2 regions of the Bradyrhizobium sp. UFLA05-109 genome follow, and region 2 is predicted to be linked to the other one. Evidence: riboswitches for the same ligand, from Rfam matches in the RefSeq annotation. Region 2 holds a riboswitch; the other holds the start of a gene.
What was found. Region 2 has a riboswitch for S-adenosylmethionine ahead of Q3C01_RS27900 (O-succinylhomoserine sulfhydrylase). Riboswitches for the same ligand answer to the same signal wherever they lie in the genome.
Positions count from the first base shown of each region.

Region 1: it holds a riboswitch for S-adenosylmethionine, as region 2 does, so the genes downstream of both, metX (homoserine O-acetyltransferase MetX) here and Q3C01_RS27900 (O-succinylhomoserine sulfhydrylase) in region 2, are expected to answer to the same signal.

Region 1 is NZ_JBBIAR010000004.1:54,161-59,053, reverse strand. Features, by position in the region: gene hisC (histidinol-phosphate transaminase) at 1-913, opposite strand, end outside; gene Q3C01_RS03705 (chorismate mutase) at 943-1,803, opposite strand; SAM riboswitch at 1,996-2,075, shown strand; gene metX (homoserine O-acetyltransferase MetX) at 2,166-3,365, shown strand; gene metW (methionine biosynthesis protein MetW) at 3,367-4,029, shown strand; gene Q3C01_RS03690 (alpha/beta fold hydrolase) at 4,084-4,893, opposite strand, start outside.
Region 2 is NZ_JBBIAR010000042.1:76,062-80,954, reverse strand. Features, by position in the region: gene Q3C01_RS27910 (PAS domain-containing protein) at 1-357, opposite strand, end outside; gene Q3C01_RS27905 (2'-deoxycytidine 5'-triphosphate deaminase) at 468-1,574, opposite strand; SAM riboswitch at 1,684-1,763, shown strand; gene Q3C01_RS27900 (O-succinylhomoserine sulfhydrylase) at 1,838-3,025, shown strand; gene Q3C01_RS27895 (SGNH/GDSL hydrolase family protein) at 3,143-4,135, opposite strand; gene Q3C01_RS27890 (SGNH/GDSL hydrolase family protein) at 4,148-4,893, opposite strand, start outside.

The sequences.
Region 1 (4,893 bases), on a different contig from region 2:
TCAGCACGAAGTTGGCAACGCTCGGCGTCAGCTTCAGCCCGAGCTTGCCGATCTCCTCGGTCAGCCAGTTGCGCCAGGTCTCGGTGAACTGCTTCGACATCTGCTGATGCGCGGTGTCCTCGATCGCGGCGACCGCGGCATACATCGCCGGCGTTGAGACGTTGAACGGACCGCGGATGCGGTTGACGGCGTCGATGATATGCGCAGGACCGAACATCCAGCCGATGCGCAGCGCGGCGAGGCCGTGGATCTTGGAGAAGGTGTGGGTCACGACCGTGTTCTCGGTGGTCGCGACCAGTTCGATCCCCATTTCGTAGTCGTTGCGAGACACGTAGTCGCAATAGGCGGCGTCGAGCACGAGCAGCACGTGCGACGGCAGGCCGGCGCGCAGGCGCTTGACCTCGTCGAAGGGCAGATAGGTGCCGGTCGGGTTGTTGGGGTTGGCGAGCCAGACGAGCTTGGTGCGCGGCGTCACTGCCTTCAGAATGGCATCGACGTCGGCGGTGAAGCTCGCCTCCGCCGCCACGACGTTCTTCGCGCCGTTCGCCATGGTGGCGATCGGGTAGACCAGGAAGCCGTGGGTGGTCGAGATCGCTTCATCGCCCTGGCTGAGATAGGTGTGCGCGAGCAGATTGAGGATCTCGTCCGAGCCGGCGCCGCAGATGATGCGGTCTGGATCGAGCCCATAGGCGCGGCCGATCGCTTCGCGCAGCACGCGCGAGGTGCCTTCCGGATAGTCTTCCAGATGCGTCGCCACACGTGTGAAGGCCTCGATCGCCTTCGGCGAGGGCCCGAACGGCGTCTCGTTCGCCGACAGCTTGAACACCTTGCGGCCCGGCTCCGGCACCGGGCTCTTGCCGGGCGTGTAGGGCGCAATATCGAGAATGCCGGGATTCGGCACGGGGCGGGACATCGTCTACTCCGGAAAGGATGCGGGGCGGCTCAAGCCTTCACATCGGATTTGGCCGACCCGTTCGGAGGCACCGTATAGCGCGTTGCGTGGCCGCCGACGAGAGCCGACGAGCGGACCGAGGCGCCGGCCCGGATCAGGGCCATTTTGATCTTCTCGAAGCCGATGCCGGTCTCCGACACCAGCAGCGCAGCGCCGTCGAAGGCGGTATCGGGCACCGCGACGATGTCAGCGAGCGGCGCCAGCGCCCTCGCGGTGTCGGCGTTCCAGCCGGACACGCGCACGCTCCAGGTCTGGACCTCCGTGACCATGGCGTCGTCGGCGACCCGCGAGATCACGAAGACGGGCAGCGCAGCCGGATGGTCGGCGCGCTCGAGGAACGGCAGCCGCGCGATGATTTTTGGCGCGCCCTCGGCCTCGAGTTCGCTCCACCATGGCGTGCGGCTCGAGATCGCCGAGACCAGAGCCAAATCACCCTTCGATTTCGCCAGCGCCTCGACGGCGGCCTGCGCGCTGAAATGCGGCACATAGGGTGTGGTGAAGCCGAAATGGAATCGCGCCGAATCCCGCATCGCGGACTCGCCGACCGAGACGTCGGCATGCACCGAGAACGGCGCCTGTACATAAGTGAAGGTCGAGATGATGACGCGCCAGATGCTCTCGATGGTGTCGAGCGGCAGGATGCCGCGATGGCGCTCGACGAGGCGGCGCATCATGCTGGCCTCGCGCGCCGGCCGGAAAGCCGAGCCGACCTCCTGCGTTTGCTTCGCCTGGATCAGGCGGTCGATGATGTCGCCGCGCTGCATCAAGAGGCGATGCACTTCCTCGTCGATCGCATCGATCTCCTTGCGCAATTCCTGGAGCGATGGTGGCGCGGGCGGACGTTGGGACATATCTGCCAGGGGCTGTTGAGAGGTTTTCAAAAGCGGATCGGCCGAGGCGGACCTGCTGCATCAAAGGGACTGATTAGGCAGGATGGGCGCCGAAAGCAAAGAGAAATCACGGTTCTTTCGCCTGACTTCGCAAGGCCCCCTTTGGTTAATCGGTGCCTCGGCTTGACGAAAAGCGCTCCAGCAACTAGTTTTTGCTTGTTCCGTGGTCATTTGAGCCGGCCGGCTTGCAGCCACGTTAAAAAACTCGCTAAACAGGCCGGGGACGCATCCGATCCCGGCCGAACCTATCGTTCAGGCCGGGTTTTTCATGGCCTGATGTCAGCGGTGGCTTGAGGGCCGCCGCCAACGAGGTCGATGGTCAGATGGTTGGCGTCACGTCAGTACCGAGCCCCGCGATCGCCGAAGAGCGCTCGCATGAGGCGGATCATCCGAGTTCGCAGGTTGCGTATTTCGGCGCCGAGCAACCGTTGCCCCTCGATTGCGGCATCGACCTCAGCCCGTTCCAGATCGCCTATCAGACTTATGGCGAGCTCAATGCCGAGCGTTCCAACGCCGTGCTGATCTGCCATGCGCTGACCGGCGACCAGCATGTCGCGAATGTCCACCCCGTCACCGGCAAGCCCGGATGGTGGGAGACCCTGGTCGGGCCCGGCCGGCCGCTCGACCCCGGCCAGTACTTCATCATCTGCGCCAACGTCATCGGCGGCTGCATGGGCTCGACCGGACCTGCCTCGCTCAATCCAGCGACGGGCAAGGTGTGGGGCCTGGATTTTCCCATCATCACCATCCCCGACATGGTGCGCGCGCAGGCGATGCTGATCGATCGCCTCGGCATCGACACGCTGTTTGCGGTGGTCGGAGGCTCGATGGGCGGCATGCAGGTGCTGCAATGGACCGCGGCCTATCCTGAGCGCGTGTTCTCCGCGCTCGCGATCGCCTGCTCGACGCGGCACTCCGCGCAGAACATCGCCTTCCACGAGCTCGGCCGCCAGGCCGTCATGGCCGATCCCGACTGGCACAACGGGCGCTATACCGATCACGGCATCCATCCGCATCGCGGGCTCGCGGTGGCACGGATGGCTGCGCACATCACGTACCTTTCGGACGCAGCGCTGCATCGTAAATTCGGCCGGCGCATGCAGGACCGTGAGCTACCGACATTCTCGTTCGATGCGGATTTCCAGGTCGAGAGCTATCTGCGCTACCAGGGCTCGTCTTTCGTCGAGCGGTTCGATGCCAACAGCTATCTCTACCTGACGCGCGCGATGGACTATTTCGACATCGCCGGCGACCATGATGGCGTGCTGGCGAAGGCGTTTGCCGGCGTCAAGACGCGCTTCTGCGTGGTGTCGTTCACCAGCGACTGGCTGTTCCCGACCTCGGAATCGCGCGCGCTGGTGCACGCGCTCAACGCGTCGAGCGCGCGGGTGTCGTTCGCCGAGATCGAAACCGATCGCGGCCATGACGCCTTCCTGCTCGACGTCCCCGAATTCTTCGATATCTCCCGCGCCTTCCTGCAATCCGCGGGCAAGGCGCGCGGCATCAACGGCAAGGGCGGCTGAAATGTCTGTACAGGAAGTGCTGCCGCTCGGTGGCCTTGCGACCGAACAATCCGGCCAGTTTCGCGCCGATCATTTGCTGGTTGCGGAGATGGTCAAGCGCGGCTCGAAGGTGCTCGACGTGGGCTGTGGCGACGGCGATCTGCTGCAACTCCTGGAAAACCGCGGCATCGACGGCCGCGGCATCGAGCTGTCGCGCGAGGGTGTCAACCGCTGCGTCGCCAAGGGGCTCGCGGTGGTGCAGGGCGACGCCGACACCGACCTCATCAACTATCCCGACGACGCCTTCGACTATGTGATCCTGTCGCAGACGCTTCAGGCGACGCGGCAGCCGAGGGTGGTGCTGGAAAATCTTCTGCGCATCGGCCACCGCGCCATCGTGTCGTTCCCGAACTTCGGCTACTGGAAGATGCGCTTGCAGCTCCTGATCGGCGGCCACATGCCGCGCACGGAGAACCTGCCGGCGACCTGGTACGACACCGCCAACATCCATTTCTGCACCATCAAGGACTTCGTCCAGCTCTGCGACGAGATCGGCGTGAAGATGGAGCGCGCCGAAGCGCTCGATCTCTACGGCCGTCCGCTGCGGCTGCGATTGCCCTGGTGGGTGTGGAATCTGTTCGGCGAGCAGGGCGTATTTCTGCTGAGCCGCGGCGGCGGGAAGTGACACCTCTGGTGTCATTCCGGGTTCGCTCGTCGAGCGCCCCGGAACGACAGCAAACTAATTAGCAGCCACCGACCTCAGATCGCGTACTGGCCAACGCCCGGCTTCCACCAGCGCGACGAACCGCTCCACCGTTTCGTTGAACAGCGCGGGCTCTTCGAGATTGAGCACGTGGCCGGACTTCGGGAACATTGCAAGTCCCGCCGCCGGCAGATGCTTCTTCAGGAACAGGCTCGGCCCGATGCAGGGATCGTCCTCGTCGCCGCAGATAATCAGCGCGGGCGTAGCGACGGCTCTGATCGCATCTGTCATCGTGTAGATCGAGGGGCGGCCGCCCTGGAAGCCGCGCATGGTGTTGGCCGAGCCCCTGGAATCGTGCCGCGCGAGTGCGGCATAGAAATCGGCGTGTCCGCGCGGGTCCTTGACCAGGAAGGGAATCCGGCTCGGCGCCTCGCGCGTGGCTTTCGCAACGTCCACGGAGCCGAGCGTTTCGAACTGCTCGGCGTTGGCGCGGCACTGCTGGCGCCAGGCTTCGAGATTGTCGAGCTCCGAGCCTGAACCGACGCCGGCCAGCGTCATCGATAGCGCGCGCTGTGGCGCATTGAGGCCGATCTGGAGCGAGGAATAGGCGCCCATCGAGAGGCCGACGAGATGTGCGCGATCGATCGAAAGATGATCGAGCACCGCGAGTGCATCGGTGTAGAAGTGCTTGTAGGTGTAGACCTCGGCCGACGCGGGCACGTCCGACGGCGTATAGCCGCGCGCCGAATAGCTGATGCAGCGATGGCCGCGCGAGAAGTAGCGCATCTGCGGCTCCCAATTGGTGCAGTCGGCCGCGAATTCGTGCAGGAAGATGATTGGTGTGCC
Region 2 (4,893 bases):
GCGCGCCATAGCCACGGCGCCAAGCACGGCACCAGCAACATCGCGCACCAGCGCAAAGGTCATCTCGATATAGAGCTTGCGCCCGCTCTTGTGCAGCGCGCGGGTCAGCGTGGGCCGGCCGGCAAGCTTCATCGTGCCGCTCGACGTCGCACTCTCAAAGCCCTTCCAATGCGCGGCGCGCAAATGCTCGGGTACGATCAGGTCGAGGTTCTGGCCGAGCGCTTCTTGTGCCGAGAAGCCGAACAGAGCGCTCGATGCGCGATTCCATCGAACGATCGTGCCCGCGCGATCCGAATAGATCAGCGCATCCGCGGCATCATCAAGGATTCTTGCGTCGAGTTCGGATTGATCTGTCATTTCGCCCTCCTTCACCGAGGAGCAGTCCGGATGGAGCGAAGCGTAATCCCGGACCCTGCTTGGCGAAAGCCCCGGATTTCGCTGCGTTCCATCCGGGCTACGAAATGCGGCTACACCCGAAAGTGCTTGGAGAGCTTCAGGCCCTGCGCCTGGTAGTTCGAGCCGATGCGCTGGCCGTACATGGCGTCGGGGCGCGCCAACATTTTTTCGTAGACGAGACGGCCGACGATCTGGCCGTGCTCGAGGATGAAGGGCACCTCGCGCGAGCGCACCTCGAGCACCGCGCGCGCCCCCTGCCCGCCCGCACCGGCGTAGCCGAAGCCGGGATCGAAGAACCCAGCATAGTGCACGCGGAATTCGCCGACCAGCGGATCGAACGGCACCATCTCCGCGGCATAGTCCGGCGGAACCTGCACCGCTTCCTTGGAGGCGAGGATGTAGAACTCACCGGGATCGAGGATGAGGCTGCCGTCGGGACGCGCCGAGATCGGCTCCCAGAAATCCTCGACCGCGTAGCCGGCACGGCGATCGACATCGACGACGCCGGTGTGGCGCTTGGCGCGATAACCGACGAAGCCGCCGCCCTTTTCGCCGGAGAGATCGACGGAGACGGCGACACCACCGGTGAGATCGGCCTCGTCAATGTCGACGAGGCGCTCGGTCGCATGAAGCGCCTCGAGCTGATCGATGTTGAGGATGGCATCGCCGGTGCGGAAGCGCACCTGCGAGAGCCGCGAGCCCTCGCTCACCAGTACCGGAAACGTTTTTGGGCTGATCTCGGCATAGAGCGGGCCGTGATAGCCCGCACCGATCATGTCGAAACGGCGGGTGCCGTCGGCGATCACGCGGGTGAAGACGTCGAGCCGCCCGGTCGAGCTTTTCGGATTGGCGGCCGCGACGATCTCCGGCGGCAGCGCGAGGCTCTCGAGCAGCGGCACGATGTAGACGCAATTGGTCTCCAGCACCGCGCCGTCGGTGAGGCTGAACTCATGCAGCTTCAGCTCGTCGATGCGTTCGGCGACAGTGGCGCCGGGCCCGGGCAGGAAGCTCGCGCGGACACGGTAAGCGATATCACCGAGGCGCAGATCGAGGCTCGCCGGCTGGATCTGGCTTTCGACGAAGTCGTAAGCAGGCAGGATGAGCCCGTCATCTGCCATCGCCGCGATCATGCGGTCGGGCAGGATACCATTGGCGTCGGCGGCGACCGTGAACGTCAACCGGTGGTCCTCATCTCGGGTCAAAACGCATCCAAAAATGCGTAAAACGAACCTTTTACCGCTATCCGATGCATGCCTTGACGAAAAGGCCATGGCGGAATATGAGCATGACTTATCCCGTGGTGATTTGAGCCGGCCGGCTTGCAGCCACGTTAAATAAATCGCTAAACAGGCCGGGGACCTCTGTGATCCCGGCCAGTGGAGATATCCAGGCCGGTTTTTTTGTGACCATTTTCGCATCAATGGTCATGTCGGAGGTACCTATGTCGAAGTCGCCCGCTACTTACCGTCCCGAAACCCGGCTGGTTCATTCCGGCACCCTGCGCTCGCAATATGGCGAGACGTCCGAGGCGCTGTTCCTCACACAGGGCTACGTCTACGCAAGCGCCGAGGAATGCGAGGCGCGGTTCAAGGGCGAGGATCCCGGCTTCATCTATTCGCGCTATTCCAACCCGACGATCGCGATGTTCGAGCAGCGCATGATCGAGCTCGAAGGCGCCGAAGCCGCCCGCTCGGCAGCAACCGGCATGGCCGCGGTGACGACCGCGATCCTCGCGCCCTTGAAGGCCGGCGATCACTTGGTGGCATCAAAGGCGCTGTTCGGCTCGTGTCTCTACGTGGTGCAGGATCTGTTGCCGCGCTACGGCATCGAGACCACGCTGGTCGATGGCCTCGATCTCGACCAGTGGCAGCGCGCGGTCAAGCCGAACACCAAGACGTTCTTCCTGGAGAGCCCGACCAATCCGACGCTCGACGTGCTCGACATTCCCGCCATTGCCGAGATCGCCCACAAGGGCGGCGCGCGACTCGTCGTCGACAATGTGTTCGCGACGCCGATCTGGCAGAGCCCGCTGGCACTCGGTGCCGACGTCGTCGTCTACTCCGCGACCAAGCACATCGACGGCCAGGGCCGGTGCCTCGGCGGCGTCATCCTGTCTTCGGAAGCGTTCATCGCCGAGCACGTCCATAATTTCATGCGCCAGACCGGGCCGTCGATCTCGCCATTCAACGCCTGGGTCCTGCTCAAGGGGCTGGAGACGCTCGGCGTGCGCGTGCGTGCGCAGACCGACACCGCGGCCCGCGTTGCCGAAGTGCTCGCGAGCCATCCGAAGATTTCGCGGCTGGTCTATCCCGGCCGCGCCGATCATCCACAAGCGGCCCTCGTGAAGAAGCAGATGCGCGGCGGCTCGACGCTGGTCGGCTTCGAGGTCAAGGGCGGCAAGCAGGCCGCCTTCCGCGTGCTCAATGCCTTGAAGCTCGCCAAGATTTCCAACAATCTCGGCGATGCCAAGAGCCTGGTGACGCATCCGGCGACCACGACGCACCAGCGCCTGAAGCCGGAAGACCGCGCCGCGCTCGGCATCAGCGAAGGTTTTATCCGCTTCTCCGCAGGGCTCGAGCATGCCGACGATCTGATCGAGGATCTCACCGCGGCGCTGGAGAAGGCGTAACCACGCACTCGAAATCGTAGGGTGGGTTAGCCGAGGGCGTAACCCACCTCTTTAGTTCTCCACTCGTCGAAAGAAGTGGTGGGTTACGCTTCGCTAACCCACCCTACGACAATGGAGCTACATCGGCCGGTAGGTCCGCACGTCCGCAGGCACGTTGACACCGAGCTTGATCTGGCCAACGGAACGGATGATGTCGTCGCCGAGGAGCTGCGCGAAGCACGCGTAGCCCCAATCATTCATGTGCAGGCCGTCGGAGATCACGAAACTCTCGACCGGAATGGCCTGCTTCTCGTGCCAGTCGCGCATCACCTCGAAGCGTGGGAAGATACCGACGTGGCGGAGTTCCGCGACGCGGCCGAGCAGCTTCACCATCTTGCCGGCGCTCTCGGGGCGCTCGGTGACGCGCGGCGAATACTGCGGATCGACCAGCACGATGTCGGCATCGCCAGCCGCCTGGATGCGCGTGATGCCGTCCTCGACGAGCTTGGCGGTGTCGCCCGGATCGAGGTTGCGCAGCACCGCATTGGTGCCGACCTGCCAGATCACGAGGTCCGGATGCACGTCGATCACCTCTTTCTGGAGGCGCTTCATCATCTCGGGCGCGTCCTCGCCGCCGACGCCGGCGTTGATGACGGTGATGTCGGCGGTCGGATATTGCCGGCGGAGCTGCGCGGCAAGCCGGTTCGGATAGTTGAAATCAGGCGAGCTCGCACCGAAGCCTGCCGTCGACGACGAACCGAACGCGACGATGACGACCGGCTTGCCCGCGACCAGCTTGCCCGCGACATGCGGCAGCGAGCCCATCGATTTCGCGCTGCCCCTCGGCGGCAGGCATGGCACACGGCCAAAGATGTCGCCGGCAGATTTGGCGACCTGCTTGACCTTGTCGATGGCCCGCGCGGTGAACCCGCGCTGTCCGGGAGATTCTTGCTGGCTGGTCGCGGTGGTCGTGGCCTGCGGCGCGGGGGCCGGACTAGCGGCCTGCGGGTCCGTTGGTGCGGCAGCCACGGCCTGCGCGTGGGCGGGTGACAACGCAATAGGCATCAGCAGCGCGGCCGCTATGGGCGCAGCCAGCCATGCCGTCAGGCCAAAAGGGCGGAAAGAACTCATTTACGCTAAACCTCAGTTTTGCTGCTGGGCCGGACCGAGATGGGCTGCATCGACGACGAACTGCGCCAGCGCCCGGCCAAGGCAATCATGGACCTGTTTCGCCAACTCCGGCCCGCGCGACGGATTGAACAGGTCAAACTGACCCTGATCATTCCATTGACGCATGATCGCGAAACGGTCGAACAGCGGGATGTCATGCTCCTGCGCCACCACGCGCATATTATCGAGATAGGGCGGCACCGAGATCATGGTTTCGGTCCGCGGGCTGTACTGCAAGTTCATCAATATAACGTCGGCCCCAGCGTTTTGCAGCGCAGTAACGCCATCCGTGACGGCACCGCGGAACTCATCGGGATCGATGGATCGAATAGCATCCACGGTCCCGGTCTGCCAGATGACCAAAGTAGGCCTTTTCGCCTCCATGAGCTTAACGAAGCCGGATGCGGCCTCTTCTGCCGTCTTCTTGCTCTGTAGTTCTACGGAGACATGCACCGATTCCGACGGCAGCTTCTCCTTCAGGACCGCCTGAAGCCGGGCCGGGTAAGAACTTTCTTCCGACGACGGGATGGTGGTCGACCGGCTGCCGATGACCAGGATTTCGAGGGGTTTTTCGCTGCTTACGGCCTCGGCGACCTTCGGCAGCTTGCTTTCGGTGGCGAGCAGGTAGGACGGCACCTCGCACGCCGCAGGTCCTGCGGGCGCTTGAGGCGCAGCATTATCCTCGGCGCGCGCGGAAGGCGCGGCAAGTGCACCGCATA